DNA from 2 places in the Paenalcaligenes sp. Me52 genome. Region 2 is predicted to be linked to the other one. Evidence: predicted binding sites of a transcription regulator. Region 2 holds the regulator's gene; the other holds the start of a gene.
What was found. The regulator LexA, encoded in region 2, represses DNA repair genes until DNA is damaged. The targets are predictions, from matches to a motif close to ACTGTATNNNNATACAGT.
Positions count from the first base shown of each region.

Region 1: a site for LexA is predicted at 2,447-2,464, ahead of recA (recombinase RecA). Genes of this name have one in related genera too.

Region 1 is NZ_JBKQFO010000001.1:2,045,447-2,053,798, reverse strand. Features, by position in the region: gene ACLO87_RS09745 (aspartate carbamoyltransferase) at 1-1,199, shown strand, start outside; gene ACLO87_RS09740 (recombination-associated protein RdgC) at 1,253-2,155, opposite strand; gene recA (recombinase RecA) at 2,510-3,598, shown strand; gene recX (recombination regulator RecX) at 3,598-4,128, shown strand; gene ACLO87_RS09725 (LysR family transcriptional regulator) at 4,125-5,054, opposite strand; gene metE (5-methyltetrahydropteroyltriglutamate--homocysteine S-methyltransferase) at 5,191-7,485, shown strand; gene ACLO87_RS09715 (methyl-accepting chemotaxis protein) at 7,670-8,352, shown strand, end outside.
Region 2 is NZ_JBKQFO010000001.1:1,283,417-1,291,768, forward strand. Features, by position in the region: gene clpX (ATP-dependent Clp protease ATP-binding subunit ClpX) at 1-1,177, shown strand, start outside; gene lon (endopeptidase La) at 1,333-3,777, shown strand; gene lexA (transcriptional repressor LexA) at 3,846-4,496, opposite strand; gene uvrB (excinuclease ABC subunit UvrB) at 4,636-6,663, shown strand; gene iscR (Fe-S cluster assembly transcriptional regulator IscR) at 6,811-7,329, shown strand; gene ACLO87_RS06110 (IscS subfamily cysteine desulfurase) at 7,331-8,352, shown strand, end outside.

The DNA of each region.
Region 1 (8,352 bases), 760 kb from region 2:
GTGCATTAGATACCTGGTTGCTGCCAGAGGGTTCGCAAGAGTTTCGCTCTATGCCCGAAGTGGTACTGCGTTTTGTGACTGAAATTGTAGAGAACGACTCGCTTCTGACTAAGTATGCGCAGAGCGTACAGTCAGGCCCTTTGCGTGATCGCATTGCAGTGGGTGGCAAACATCAGTTGCTGTCTGTAGAACAGTTTGGTCGTGAGTCAGTAGAAGAGTTATTCCGAGTCGCTGACTTGATGCAGCCTATAGCACGACGCCAGAAAGTGTCGCGTGTATTAGAAGGCGCTGTGTTGGGTAACCTATTCTTTGAAGCCAGCACGCGTACTCGTGTGAGCTTCGGTGCCGCATTTTGCCGTTTGGGTGGTTCGGTGTGTGACACCACAGGTTTTACGTTTTCCTCCATGGCTAAAGGCGAGTCTATCTATGACACCAGCCGTGTCATGAGCGGTTATGTGGATGCCATGGTGATCCGTCATCCAGAACAAGGTTCAGTAGCTGAATTTGCGCGCGCAACCAATATTCCTGTAGTAAACGGTGGTGATGGCGCGGGCGAACACCCCAGCCAAGCATTGCTGGATCTGTACACCATTTTGACGGAGTTTTCTCGTCTGGGTAAATTGCTGGATGGCGCTCACATCGTGATGACGGGCGACCTGAAATATGGCCGTACTGTGCACTCGTTGCTGAAGCTGTTGGCTTTGTACCGTGGGCTGAAATTCACGCTGATTTCTCCGCTGGGTTTGGAAATGCCAGAAGAGATCATTGAGCATGTGGCCAAATTGGGTAATCACGTGATTGAGCAATCTCATGATTTGGCAGATGTGAAAGGCGCTGATGTGATCTACGCTACTCGTGTACAGAAAGAGCGTTTCTCGGATGAGCAGTTGGAAGGCTACACCGCAGAATTCCAAGTATCCAAGGCGTTGATCGATCAATACTGCGATGAAAACGTGATTGTGATGCACCCGCTGCCACGTGATAGCCGAGAGGGCGCGCACGACTTGAGCGTGGATTTGAACGACGATCCTCGTTTGGGTATTTTTAGACAGGCCGATAACGGTATCCCTGTGCGTATGGCGATTTTTGCCGTCTTGCTGGGGGTAGAAAATCTAGTACAGCACTCTATGCGTGACGTGACTTGGAATCCACCTTCACACGTGGGTCCAGACGATGCTGTCTTCCACGGCATGTACTAAATAGCAAAAGGGCACCAAACGGTGCCCTTTTTATATGCGGGGTGTGTAGCGACTTACACTACTTTTTTCTCGCCACCCAGCGCATTCAGCAAGTCATCAAACAGCTTAGTTAATTCAGCAGTCATGAGTGTCATGTCTGAATTGAACAATTCTGCTTCATCGCCTGCCAACACTTCGTTTTGCTCTTTCAGTACATCTAGAGGTGCGACGCGTTTTAGTTCTAGGCCATCGGTCAGAACGAAAGAAATGCGATCATCCCATGTTAGAGCCAAGCGTGTGCACTGTTTGCCAGATTCAATATGACGACGCAGTTCATCAGGCTCGGCGCTGTGGCGCACGTAGCGAACTACGGCACGACTCTCACTAGTGGAGCGCAGCTCAGTATCTTGGTCTATGCTGAAATTGGCCGGTGCCTCATCGTCGATCAGCCAAGAGGTCATCGCCGCGCCAGGAGATAGCTCAGTGTAGAGCGGTAAAACAGGGAAGGGGTTCAGGCTTTTCGCCAACAAACCCATGACCTCGTCGCCGGTTGCAGCCGACGCAGCATCTACCACTAACCACAGGTTTTTAGTGTCAATCCAGATGCGGGTGTCACGCGCAATACTAAAAGCGCGGGGCATCAACTCAGTGATGACTTGCTCTTTAATTTCACTCATTTGCTTGCGACCCGGTTTGTAGCCTTGTTCGGCTTCCATGTCGCGAGCTTTGGCGCGAGCCACCTGATTAATCACGGTGCTAGGCAGTAGTTTTTTCTCGCTACGCAGGCAGATTAGGAACTGGTCGTTCAGTGCGTGTACCAGTCCTTCACCTTCACGTGGCGCAACCCAACCCAAGCTTAGAGGGTCTTGGCTAGTGCCTGGTTGAAAAGCATGTTCTTGCAGTGCTGCTTCTAGCGTGTCTGCAGTGTAGTCCCACTCGGGGGAGAGGCGGAAAATTCGTAGATTTTTAAACCACATGTGCAAGTGTCTTTGTTGAAAATGATGCCTGCTATGGGTGCAGGTTGGTGAATAGAATGGATGAATTGTACGCGCATTTGTCAGGCTGTCAGGTGAAAAAGTCCATGCACAGGCATAAAGTTCAGGCCTGTGTTTTAATGGCTGATTTCTTGACTACGTAGCAGTATTGCATGATGTATACGTACAATCTTGCATGGCTTTATATAGTGTAATGCACGTTCAAGCTGGCTTTGGTGCGTTACGCTGCAACAGAAAATAGTTACGTAATTAGGTGTGGTGTAATACTGGATATCTGTTTATTTATACAGTATAATATTTTTTTGAATTTCATGCCTCTCTTTGAAGGATTACCCCATGGACGATAAGCGCAGTAAAGCGGTATCGGCAGAACGCGCCAAAGCGTTGGCAGCCGCCTTGTCTCAAATCGAAAAACAATTCGGCAAAGGCTCGGTTATGCGTTATGGCGATAACCAGATTGAGCACGATATTCAGGTTTGTTCTACCGGCTCATTGGGCTTAGATCTGGCGCTGGGCGTAGGCGGTTTGCCTCGCGGTCGCGTTATCGAAGTCTACGGTCCAGAATCCTCTGGTAAAACCACCTTGACCTTGCAAGTGATTGCAGAAATGCAAAAACTGGGTGGTACATGTGCATTCGTCGATGCCGAGCACGCGTTAGACGTACAGTACGCCTCCAAACTGGGTGTAAACCTGAGCGATTTGCTTATCTCTCAGCCAGACACTGGTGAGCAAGCATTGGAAATTACCGAAGCGCTAGTGCGTTCCGGTTCGGTTGACTTGATCGTGGTCGACTCCGTTGCTGCGCTAACTCCTAAAGCCGAGATCGAAGGCGATATGGGTGATGCATTGCCAGGTCTGCAAGCGCGTTTGATGAGCCAAGCTCTGCGTAAGCTAACTGCTACGATTAAACGTGCTAACTGCATGGTGATCTTCATTAACCAGATTCGTATGAAAATCGGCGTGATGTTCGGTAATCCCGAAACCACCACTGGTGGTAACGCGCTGAAGTTCTACTCTTCTGTACGTCTGGATATACGCCGTATTGGTTCTATCAAACGTGGCGACGAAGTGATCGGTAACGAAACGCGTGTGAAAGTGGTGAAAAACAAAGTAGCGCCACCATTCAAACAAGCCGAATTCGATATCATGTACGGCGCTGGTATTTCCCGTGAAGGTGAAATTGTAGACTTGGGCGTACAGGCTGGCATTTTGGATCGTGCTGGTGCATGGTACAGCTACGGCAGCACACGTATTGGTCAGGGTAAAGATAATGCACGTGACTTCCTGCGTGAGCATCCTGCCTTGGCAATTGAGATCGAAAACAAAGTACGCGATAAGTTTGGCGTGGCACAAGTTGCCGTGACAGAGTTCGTGCCCACAGAAGAAGAAGCTTCTGAAGGTACACCCGAGCCAGATGCCGAGTAATGTCTTGGGACGATGAGTTCGAAACGGACCCCTCCGAGCGCTTAGAGCGTGAGCAACGCAAAGAGCCTCAGGGGCCGTCCCTGAAAGCACGCGCCATAGACCTACTGTCACGGCGCGAGCATTCTAGGCTAGAGCTACAGCGTAAGTTGTCGCGCTATAGCCAAGATGCAGATGAAATCACGGCGTTGCTAGATTTGCTAGAGCGCGAAAAATGGCTATCTAACACACGCTTTGCGCAAAGTTTGGTGAATAGACGTGCCTCTAAGCACGGCACCTTGCGCATCGTACAAGAATTAAAACAAAGCGGTGTAGCACAAGAAGATATATCTTTCTTAACCGAAGAGCTGCGTGAAACTGAATTTGAACGCGCTGTAGAGGTGTGGTTTCGCAAGTTTGGTTGTTTGCCCGAAGATCAAAAAGCCTATACGAAACAGGCTAGATTTCTGGTGTCTAGAGGGTTTGCCTTAAGTACTTTGCATCGCATTCTAGATGCCGTGAAAGCAGGCGACATCGATCTGGAAGACTACTAGAAACTAACTGGGTAGGCTTCCTCAATATTATTCAAGGTGGCAAAACATGTTTTGCGTGCCTGTTCTAAAAACGCTTGTATGTAATCCGAATCGTGATCTTCATCGCGCAGAGCGGCGTAAAGGTTTCTCCATATCCCATGCTCGCCCAACTTAATGGTGCGCAGCCATCCCGAATGTGTAAATTCTGATAGCGCCCAGTTAGGCAGGGCGGTGACGCCACGGTGGCTGGCTACCAATTGCATAATCATGGGGGTTAGTTCGGCTTGCCGTATATGTAGTGGCTCTATGCCAGCCGGGTCTAAAAATTGCGTAAACACATCTAATCTGTTGCGCTCCACGGGGTAGCTAATCAAGGTTTGATCGCTTAATTGTGTTGCTTCTATATAGCGGTATTGCGCTAAGGGATGGCCTGAGCTTACGGCCAGCACTAACTCATATCTGAATAGTGGCACGTAAGTAACGCCAGGCAAGTCTTTGGGGTCTGACGTGATGACCACATCTAAGTCGCCGCGCAACAGGGCAGGCAACGGAGCAAAGGAAAAGGCCGCCGATAAGTCTAGGCTTACATCTGGCCAATCCTGCCTGAACTTATCTAAAGCAGGCATTAACCATTGAAAGCAAGAGTGGCAGTCAATAGCGACGTGCAGTCTACCTGTGCGCCCAGAAGATAGACGCTGTAACTCGCGTTCGGTGTTTTTGATGCGCGGCAGTATGTCATCTGCCAAAGCAATGATGCGCAGTGCTGCTGTGGTGAGACGAGCAGGGCGGGTGCGGCGATTGAGTAGTTTTAGCTTGAGCCGTACTTCTAAATCACGAATTTGGTGTGATAGGGCTGACTGCGTGACATAAAGCCGTTCAGCGGCTTCTTGCAAACTTCCTGTGTCACGTATGGCACAGAGGGTTTCTAGATGACGGATTTCAAGCATGGCAACACGTAAACATTAAATATGAAAATTACTCATTCTAAGAATGGTGTATTTGATTTTTTTTCATTTAATTGTACAGGCACAATGAATACATAAACGAATTTTTCCTGTAAATACGATTTTCAGTAGGCATAAGATGACAGTCATTCATAACTTGGGTTTTCCTCGCATTGGTAAGCAGCGTGAGCTGAAGCGTGCTGTAGAAGCGTATTGGGCGGGTGAGTTGCCACAAGGCGCGTTATTGCAAACTGGTAAAGAGCTGCGTAGCCGCCATTGGGCACTACAAAAAGCAGCAGGCTTAGACCTCATCCCCGTGGGGGACTTTGCGTGGTACGACCAAATTTTGGAATGGACGTGTTTATTGGGTGCCGTTCCTGCACGTTTCGAACACGCTGCTACTGCGGATGTTGATCTAGATACCTTGTTTAGAATGGCGCGTGGTCGAGCTCCACAAGGGAAACCAGCTGCTGCATGTGAAATGACTAAGTGGTTTGATACTAACTACCACTACATCGTCCCCGAAATTCAGCCTAACCAAAGTTTTCGATTGGCACGTACTGCGCTGCTAGAGCAAATCGCCGAAGCCGTTGAGGCGGGCTATAACGTGAAGCCTGTTATTCCGGGCCCATTGACCTGGTTGTGGTTAGCCAAAGGCGAGGCCTACACGCAGGGTGCTACGGATGCAGCGAAATTGGATTTGTTACCTGCGTTGCTGCCGGTATATCAAGACGTCTTAGCGCGTATTCAGGCTTTGGGCATAGAGTGGGTGCAAATTGATGAGCCTATCTTAGCGGTGGACCTACCAGCTGTATGGCGTGATGCATTCAAAGGCGTGTACAGCAGCTTACAACAAGGTAGCTTGAAAGTGCTGTTGGCGACGTACTTTGATGGGCTACGCGATAACGTATCGGTATTAAATGGTTTGCCTGTTGAGGGCGTACATATTGATGCCGTGCGTGCGCCAGAACAAATCGCAGCTGTGCGTGCTCAGTTGTCGGCAGAACAGGTATTGTCTGTAGGTATCATCAACGGCCGCAATATTTGGCGTACAGATCTAGATAAAGTGGCCCAGTTATTGAAGCCTCTTAAAGCAGAATTGGGAGACAAACTTTGGATCGCGCCTTCGTGCTCGCTGTTGCACGTTCCCGTGGATGTGGAAGGCGAAGAGGGCTTGGATGCTGAGCTCTTTAGCTGGTTGTCGTTTGCTACGCAAAAGCTAGATGAATTGCAGTGGTTGCGTGCGCTGGTAGATAACAAGGTAGATGCTACTGTTGAAGCTGCTTTGGAAGCGCAGCGCAAAGCGCTGAAAACACGAGCAGAGTCCCCACGTACACATAACCCTACTGTGGCTGAAAAGGTAGGGAAACTGACTACCCTGCAACGAGATCGCGCGCCATTTTCTGAGCGTATCGCTGCGCAGCAAGCGCGTTTGAACTTGCCCGCTTTCCCAACCACGACGATTGGTTCTTTCCCGCAAACTCAAGATATACGTAAGTTACGTCGTGATTGGCGTTCTGGTGCGTTGAGCGATACCGCGTACGAGAAAGAAATACGTGCTGAAATTGAGCGTGTGATCCGTTTCCAGGAAGACATAGATTTGGACGTGTTGGTGCACGGTGAGGCCGAGCGCAATGACATGGTGGAGTACTTTGGTGAGCTACTAGGTGGGTTCGCCTTCACCCAAAACGGGTGGGTGCAAAGCTACGGTTCCCGTTGTGTGAAACCGCCTATTATTTTTGGTGATGTGCTGCGTGTGATGCCAATGACCGTGGCATGGTCTCAATATGCGCAGTCTCTCACAACGCGCCCAGTCAAAGGCATGTTAACGGGGCCAGTGACAATGCTGCAGTGGTCGTTTGTGCGAGACGATCAATCTCGTGCCGATACCTGCCGTCAGTTGGCGTTAGCGCTGCGTGATGAAGTGCATGATCTTGAAGCCGCAGGGGTGAAAATCATTCAGATTGATGAGCCAGCCATTCGCGAAGGTTTACCACTGCGCAAAGCCGATTGGGATGCATATTTGCAGTGGGCAGTAGATTGCTTCCGTATTTCTACCAGCAACATCGAGAACGACACCCAGATTCATACTCACATGTGCTACTCAGAATTCAATGACATTATCGAAGCCATTGCGGCCATGGATGCAGACGTGATCACCATTGAGACCTCACGTTCTAATATGGAGCTGTTGGAGGCTTTTGAGAATTTCCATTACCCCAACGATATAGGCCCAGGTGTATATGACATCCATTCACCCAACATTCCAGACCAAGCGTGGATGGTTGAGCTGATGCGTAAAGCGGCTAAACGTTTACCTGCAGAGCGTTTATGGGTGAACCCAGACTGCGGTTTGAAAACACGTGGTTGGCCAGAAACTACGGAAGCGTTGAAAACGATGGTAGCGGCAGCCAAGGAGTTACGTCAGGCTTAATGCCAGCTTCCATGTGGGGGTAACGAACGCCATGCGTGCAGACGCATGGCGTTTCTTTATGCTTGAAATTTATGAATAGCGCGTGCTTTTGTCATCAGGTTGCATGAGTGGTCATCAGCTATTACGCCTAAGATCAATCTGATGAGCTGGGCATGATTGGTTTTCTTTTGTTGGTAGTACGCGCATGTTTCTAAATAGGTTTAGTTTACTTCGTCGATTCAGAGTCACGATTTGGGTGTTCTGGTGTGTGTTTGTGCTGGCCATGGCAGCAGGTATTTGGGGCTTGATGCAATCCAAGAAAAGCTTGGAGACGGTGTATCAAACTCGTATGAGTACGATGTCTCAGGTAGATAACATGGTGCGCAATTTCTACAACACCCGGCAAAGTGTGTTGTTGGCGTTTCAGCATGACCCTAATGGGCCCTTACACGCTTTGCATGACCATCCTACTTCTCTACATTTGGATGATGTATGGATGAATGTGCAGCGCAACGGTGAAATACGTAAATGGCTTGCCGAGCGTACGCAAGATCAGGATGAGCTGCAGTTGCTGGAACTTGCAACTAAGGCTCAGGCTGAGTGGCGTAAAGTGTTAGAGCAAGCGGTAGGGCAATTGGAAAAAGGCAACTTTGCACCTGAAGTCATGCAAGCGTTTTTGATCGGTGGACGCACTCAGGGTGAGCAGGCGGTCACGGCATTGCAGGGTTTGCAGTACTACCAAATGGCGCAGGCGGATCAAGAAGTGAAGCACGCCGAACGACGCTACAACCAAGGTCAGATGCTGTTTGCTGCGATTGCATTGTTGGGGGCATTGCCGGTAACCATCATCTTGTTGCTGACATTGCGTCGCTTGAGCAAAGGTTTTGC
Region 2 (8,352 bases):
TGATGAATGCATTACCTTGTGCAGTGACATTATTCACGAAGAGTCACAGGAAAAAGCTAAGGAAGCCATCAAAACTGAACTTCCTAAACCCAAAGAAATTACCGGGTTTCTTGATCAGTATGTGATTGGTCAAGAGTCTCCTAAACGTAGCTTGGCTGTGGCGGTGTACAACCACTACAAGCGTATTCGTTATGCGAGCACCACTGATGATGGTGTAGAGCTTTCCAAGAGTAATATTTTACTGATTGGGCCTACCGGCTCAGGTAAAACACTGCTGGCCCAAACATTGGCGCGCATGCTGAATGTGCCGTTTGTGATGGCCGATGCTACGACACTAACCGAAGCTGGGTATGTGGGTGAGGATGTAGAAAATATCATCCAAAAACTGCTACAAAGCTGCGAATACGATGTGGAAAAAGCGCAGCAAGCGATTGTCTACATCGACGAAATTGACAAAATTTCCCGTAAGTCTGACAACCCATCCATTACCCGTGACGTATCGGGTGAGGGTGTGCAGCAGGCTTTACTGAAATTGATTGAAGGTACGGTTGCCTCGGTGCCGCCACAAGGTGGTCGTAAGCATCCTAACCAAGACTTCGTGCAAGTAGACACCACAAACATCTTGTTTATTGTGGGTGGTGCGTTTGCGGGTCTGGATAAGGTCATTCTGGATCGTACAGAAAAATCCGGTATTGGTTTCTCTGCATCCGTGAGCTCTAAATCTGAGCGTGGTGTGGGCGAGCTGTTTACTGAAGTAGAACCAGAGGACTTGATCAAGTTCGGTATTATTCCTGAACTGGTTGGTAGGTTGCCTGTGGTCACAACCTTGCAAGAGTTGGATGAAGATTCTCTGATTCAAATTCTGACTCAACCACGTAATGCCTTGGTTAAACAGTTCCAGCAACTGTTTGCAATGGAAGACGTGAGCTTGGAAGTGGAAGATGCTGCACTGCGTGCTATTGCTAAGCGCGCGATTACTCGTAAGACGGGCGCACGAGGTTTGCGCTCTATTGTGGAACAGTCACTGTTGAACACAATGTATGAGTTGCCATCGCGTCCTGATGTGGGCAAAGTGATACTGACAGCAGATGCTGTGAGTGGCAAAGGTGAGCCCATCATGGTGGAACGCAGCGAGGAAGAAAAAACGGCAGCAACATCTGACACTGCAGCCGCCTAATTGGGAAACTTTCTGTTATAAATAACAGACTCATTGCTTCCTTGGCTCTTGAAATATTCAAAATAGCCGCAACCTTACAGTTAAGAAGTGCATCTAAAAAGGGAAGCTTCATGCTTCCCTTTTGCGGATGACGGGCTTATTAAAAGGAATTTGCTATGTCTGCGAGCCAGATTCTTACTACGGAACCCATGGAGCTACCGCTGTTGCCATTGCGCGATGTGGTGGTGTTTCCGCATATGGTGATTCCCCTGTTCGTGGGGCGTCCACGATCCATTAAGGCGTTGGAATTGGCAATGGAAGATGGCAACCACATTATGTTGGTTGCCCAGAAAACTGCCAGCAAAGATGAGCCTTCCAAAGATGACCTATACGAAATAGGTTGTGTAGCGAACATTCTGCAAATGCTGAAACTGCCCGATGGCACCGTGAAGGTGTTGGTCGAAGGTATGCAGCGTGCGCGTGCGGTTGATGTGACGGAAACCGACGAGTGTTTCAAAGCTAAGGTTGTGGCTGCAGAAATCGAATCTGCAGCGTCGGCATCAGAGCACGAAGCTTTGCGTCGTGCTGTGTTGGCGCAGTTTGAGCAGTACGTCAAACTGAATAAAAAGATACCGCAAGAAATTCTGACTTCTCTGACTGGCATCGAAGAGCCAGGTAGGTTGGCCGATACCGTGGCTGCTCACTTGAGCTTGAAGCTGGAACAGAAACAGGAAATGCTGGAAATGGCTGCTGTAGGCAGTCGTTTAGAAGCACTGTTGGCTCAGCTGGAATCTGAAATTGATATTCTTCAAGTGGAAAAACGCATTCGCGGCCGCGTGAAGAAACAAATGGAAAAAAGCCAGCGCGACTATTATCTGAACGAGCAAGTAAAAGCCATTCAGAAAGAGTTGGGCGAAGGCGAAGAGGGTGCTGATCTAGAAGAACTGGAAAAACGCATCGAAGAAGCCAAGCTACCTAAAGAAGCGCAGAAGAAAGCGGAAGCTGAACTGAAAAAACTGAAGCTGATGTCGCCTATGTCGGCAGAGGCTACCGTGGTGCGTAACTATCTGGATACCTTGGTGGGTATGCCATGGCGCAAGAAGAGTCGAATCAGCAATTCGCTGGTGAACGCTCAAGAAGTGCTGGATAGTGATCACTTTGGTCTGGAAAAAGTGAAAGAACGCATTGTTGAATATTTGGCTGTTCAACAACGTGTGAGCAAACTGAAATCACCTATCTTGTGTTTGGTAGGGCCCCCGGGCGTGGGTAAAACCTCGTTGGGTCAGTCTATTGCACGCGCGACTAACCGCAAGTACGTGCGTATGGCGCTAGGTGGTGTACGTGACGAGGCCGAAATTCGTGGTCACCGTCGTACCTACATTGGCTCCATGCCAGGTAAAGTGCTGCAAAACATGTCCAAAGTAGGGGTGCGTAACCCGCTGTTCCTGCTGGATGAAATCGACAAGTTGGGCATGGACTTCCGTGGTGATCCGTCATCGGCCCTGTTGGAAGTACTAGATCCAGAACAAAACCACACTTTCCAAGATCACTACTTGGAAGTGGACTTCGATTTGTCCGACGTGATGTTCGTGGCCACCAGCAATACGCTGAATATTCCACCGGCGCTGTTAGACCGTATGGAAGTGATTCGTTTGTCTGGTTATACCGAAGACGAAAAAGTACGTATTGCGTTTGATCACTTGATTCCTAAGCTGGTGAAACACAACGGTGTTAAAGATGGCGAGTTAGAAGTCACTGAAGACGCTGTACGCGACATGATTCGCTACTACACACGCGAAGCTGGTGTGCGTTCGCTAGAACGTGAAATCAGCAAAATCTGCCGCAAGGTAGTGCGTAAGTTCTTGGAAGCCGCTAAATCGGATGCTAAACCAACAACTGTAGTGGTGAACTCAGAGAACTTAGAAGAGTTCTTGGGCGTGCGTCGTTATACCTTTGGTGTGGCTGAAACCGAAAACAAAGTAGGCCAAGTGACTGGTTTGGCATGGACTGAAGTGGGCGGCGATTTGCTCACCATCGAAGTTGCTGACATGCCCGGTAAAGGTAACGTACAGCGTACTGGTTCTATCGGTGACGTGATGAAAGAGTCGGTGGAAGCCGCTCGTACGGTAGTTCGTTCACGCGCTCAGAAGTGGGGTATTCCTGATACCACTTTTGAGAAACGTGACTTGCACGTGCACTTCCCTGATGGGGCTACACCTAAAGATGGTCCATCTGCAGGTATTGCGATCACTACAGCTATTGTGTCGTCGTTGACCGGTATTCCTATCCGTGCTGATGTTGCCATGACTGGCGAGATCACACTGCGTGGTGAGGTGCTGGAAATCGGTGGTTTGAAAGAGAAACTGCTGGCGGCGCTGCGTGGTGGTATCAAAACTGTCATGATTCCAGAGCAAAACGTGAAGGATTTGGCTGAGATTCCAGACAACGTCAAAAACCACTTGGAGATTATTCCAGTGCGTTGGATTGATAGAGTGCTGGAAGTGGCGTTGGAAAAAATGCCTGTGCCATTAAGCGATGAAGAAGTTGCCAGACTGGCAGCGGAAGCCGCTGTTGCTAACAAAGCAGTTAGCAGTGCAGGTGGTTTGAGTACTACGCACTAAATCTAGTGTTGCAATAAAAACAGCCCAGTTAGTACTGGGCTGTTTTTTTATCGCTGTGAAACGAATGATCAGTGTATGGGTGTGTTGCGGATCAGGCCTACAGCGATACCTTCTACACTAAAGCTGTCTTCGTCAGACACAGGAATAGGGTCGAAATCTGGGTTTTCAGGCATCAGGTTGATGGTTTTGCCGTCTATGTGCAGGCGCTTAACGGTTACATCGTCACCCAGCCGGGCCACAATCACTTGGCCGTGGCGAGCTTCGGTGGTTTTCTTTACGGCAAGCAAGTCGCCTTCCAGAATACCAATGTCACGCATACTGAGGCCGCGTACGCGCAGCAAGTAATCGGGTGTTTGGCTAAACAGGTTAGGGGCAACACCAATTTCTTGTTCTACATGGGCACTAGCCAGTATTGGGCTACCTGCTGCTACTCTACCAATAATAGGTAGTTGCAAGTGATTGCTGGCAATGTCGTGGTCGTTAGCGGCAGCGGGCAGGGTGTCGTCTTGAACAAGACGAATACCACGCGATGCGCCAGCGGTTAACTCAATGGCGCCTTTTTTTGCCAATGCCTTAAGGTGATCTTCGGCAGCATTGGCCGACCTAAAGCCCAACGTCTGAGCGATTTCCGCTCTGGTGGGAGGAAAACCGGTGCGCTGTATCTCTTGACGTATGATGTCAAGCACCTGTTGTTGCCTGATGGTAAGTTTGACGGCCATGATATATTGGATGCTGTTTATTTATACAGCAATGATTTTGCGTTAAAATACAAGAAAAATCAAGCCGTATGGGCCTTTGGGCTGATCTGGGCACATTTTTGTGCTGGCTGTTTCTTCAGGACTTCGTGTCACCTATCCTATGTCAGAGTTTGCTCCGCGTTTTGTCAATTTCCCCGATAGTCCTTTTTCACTGTACGAGCCGTACCCGCCAGCGGGCGATCAGCCTGCGGCAATTGAAAAGCTGGTAGAGGGGCTAGACGATGGTTTGATGTACCAAACTCTGTTGGGGGTGACGGGGTCAGGTAAAACGTACACCATGGCAAACGTCATTGCTCGCACGGGTAGACCGGCCATTGTGATGGCGCCAAACAAAACCTTGGCGGCGCAGTTGTACGCCGAGATGCGCGAGTTTTTCCCCCGTAATGCGGTGGAATACTTCGTGTCGTACTACGATTACTATCAGCCTGAAGCGTACGTACCATCACGCGATATGTTTATTGAGAAAGACTCGTCTATCAATGAACATATAGAACAGATGCGTTTGTCAGCCACCAAAAGCTTGTTAGAGCGTCGCGACACCATCATTGTGGCCTCGGTGTCCAGTATCTACGGTATTGGTAACCCCGGCGATTATCACTCGATGGTGCTGACCTTGCGTGTAGGGGATACGGTTCCTAGGCAAGAGCTGTTAGCGCGGTTGGTGGCGATGCAGTACGAACGTAACGATGCTGATTTTGCACGGGGTATTTTCCGGGCAAGAGGCGAGGTCATTGATGTGTTCCCGGCGGAGAACGCGGAGCAAGCTCTACGCATCACCATGTTTGATGATGAAATCGAGTCCTTGGCGTTGTTTGATCCGCTGACTGGCAAGATTCAGCAAGATGTACGTCGCTATACCGTGTTCCCTGGGTCGCACTTTGTGACACCGCGCGAAACTATTTTGCGTGCGATGGAAACCATCAAAGACGAACTGCGTGAACGAGTGGATCAGTTTGTGAAAGCTGGCGAACTGGTAGAGGCTCAACGTATTGAGCAGCGCACACGTTTCGATCTGGAAATGATGAACGAGTTGGGCTTTTGCAAAGGCATTGAAAACTACTCCAGGCACTTGTCGGGGGCAGCTCCTGGTGACCCACCGCCCACCTTGATCGACTACCTGCCTAAAGACGCCTTGATGTTTATTGATGAAAGTCACGTCACCATGGGCCAGATAGGGGGCATGTACCGGGGCGACCGCTCTCGAAAACAAACTTTAGTGCAGTTTGGCTTCCGCTTGCCATCAGCGTTGGATAACCGCCCGCTGAAGTTAGAAGAATTCGAGCAGCGTATGCCACAAACCGTGTTTGTGTCGGCAACACCAGCGGCCTACGAGCAAGAGCACGCCGATGCGGTGGTAGAGCAGGTGGTGCGACCTACAGGCTTGGTGGATCCGTTGGTAGAGGTGCGTCCGGCCACTACGCAGGTGGATGACCTGCTGGGCGAGATTAAACTTCGTGTTGCCGCTCAAGAAAGAATTTTAGTCACCACGTTGACCAAGCGTATGTCGGAAGACTTAACCGATTACTTGGCCGAAAACGGTATACGCGTGCGCTATTTGCACTCTGATATTGATACGGTAGAGCGCGTGGAAATTATCCGCGATTTACGTTTGGGTATGTTTGATGTTCTGGTGGGCATTAACTTACTGCGCGAGGGTTTGGATATCCCAGAGGTCTCTTTAGTGGCCATTCTGGATGCTGATAAAGAGGGTTTCTTGCGTTCCGAGCGTAGTTTGATTCAGACCATTGGCAGGGCGGCACGTAACTTAAATGGTCACGCTATTTTGTATGCAGACAGAATTACAGACTCTATGCATAAAGCGATGAGCGAAACAGAGCGTCGTCGTGAAAAACAAGTGGCGTTCAACCTAGAGCACGGTATTACGGCTCGTGGTGTGAATAAAGCGGTACGCGACCTGATTGATGGCGTGTCGGCAGCGCCTGTGGTTGAAACCGAATACAGCATTATTGGTAGTGATGTGTTGGGTGACGAGAAAAAACTGGCCAAAGAAATTAAACGTCTAGAAAAACAAATGATGGATCACGCAAAGAATCTAGAGTTTGAGCAGGCAGCTAAAGCACGCGACCAGTTGCGCCAGTTGAAAGAGAAAGCGCTATTGGGACTGTAAACAATTCGCGTTGTTTTCACGGTACGAAATGGTGTATTGTGTTGTGGGAAAACCCTTATTTTAGGTTGTGTTGTTTGCTATACTGGACTAAATCAGTCGGGTATAAACAGCCATAAGCGTGCCCGCCATAAGCTGAGGAGTTTCAGTATGCGTTTGACGACAAAGGGCCGCTTTGCTGTAACGGCCATGATAGATCTGGCGTTACGACAACAAAGTGGGCCAGTCACTTTGGCTAAAATTAGTGAGCGTCAGCATATTTCGTTGTCGTATCTAGAACAGTTATTTGGAAAGCTGCGCCGCCATGAGTTGGTGGAAAGTACGCGCGGACCTGGCGGTGGTTATTCACTGGCCAGGCTGGCTAGATACATTACGGTAGCCGATATTATTTTCGCGGTAGATGAGCCGGTTGATGCCACAAACTGCAAGGGCAAAGGCAATTGTAAGTTGGGTGCCGGTGGTAGCCGAGGTCAGTGCATGACGCATGATCTGTGGGCCAACTTAAGCCGTAAAATGGTGGACTACTTAGACTCAGTGTCGCTACAGGATTTAGTAGACCAGCAGCGTTTGCGTCAGCTAGAAGAAGCGGCTCATAACGATGAGGAAGTCATTTCTGTGCAAAAAACTAGCACACCCGTAGCCTCCAGTGTTTTCAACTTTGGTGGCTGACGTGCAGAAACAATCTAGACCACTGTATTTGGATTATGCGGCTACCACGCCCTTGGATGGGCGTGTGTTAGAGCAGATGATGTACTGGTTGCAAGACGGTTATGGTAATGCGGCATCCAGCAGCCATAGCTATGGTTGGGATGCAGAAGAAGCCGTAGAACGTGCGCGTACTCAGGTGGCTAACGCCATCGGTGCGCAGGCACGCGATATTGTGTGGACATCAGGAGCTACCGAGTCTGATAACTTGGCTATCAAAGGTGTGATGCAAGCGTATCAGAGCAAAGGTAAACACCTTATTACGCTGCAAACCGAGCACAAAGCAGTGCTGGATACCTGTCATGCGCTAGAGCAGCAAGGTTTTGAAGTGAGCTATTTGCCCGTGCAGGCAGATGGTTTGCTGGATTTAGAATTACTACGTACGCATTTGCGTCCTGACACCACGTTGGTCAGCATTATGTTGGTGAACAACGAAATTGGTGTGGTGCAAGATGTGGCGGCTATTTCCGCGTTATGCCATGAAAACGGTACGTTGTTGCATGTGGATGCGGCTCAGGCTGTAGGTAAGCTACCTATAGATGTAGACGCCATGGGCATTGATTTGTTGTCTATGTCAGCGCATAAGGTGTATGGCCCCAAAGGTATGGGGGCGCTGTATGTGCGCCGTAAACCGCGTGTACGGTTAGAAGCGCAAATGCACGGTGGTGGACACGAACGTGGCATGCGTTCTGGTACGTTGGCGACTCACCAAATTGTAGGTATGGGTGCAGCATTTGAGTTGGCCGAGCAACTGCGTGAAGAAGAGTGCCAACGCATACAACAATTGCATCAGCAGTTGTTGCAGGGCTTGCAGACCATACCCAATATTTACATTAATGGTTCGTTATCTCAACGTGTGCCTCACAACTTGAGTGTGAGCTTTGATGGGGTAGAAGGCGAGGCCTTAATGATGGATTTGTCTGGCTTGGCGTTATCAAGCGGCTCAGCCTGTACATCCGCCAGTTTGGAGCCTTCTTTTGTGTTGAA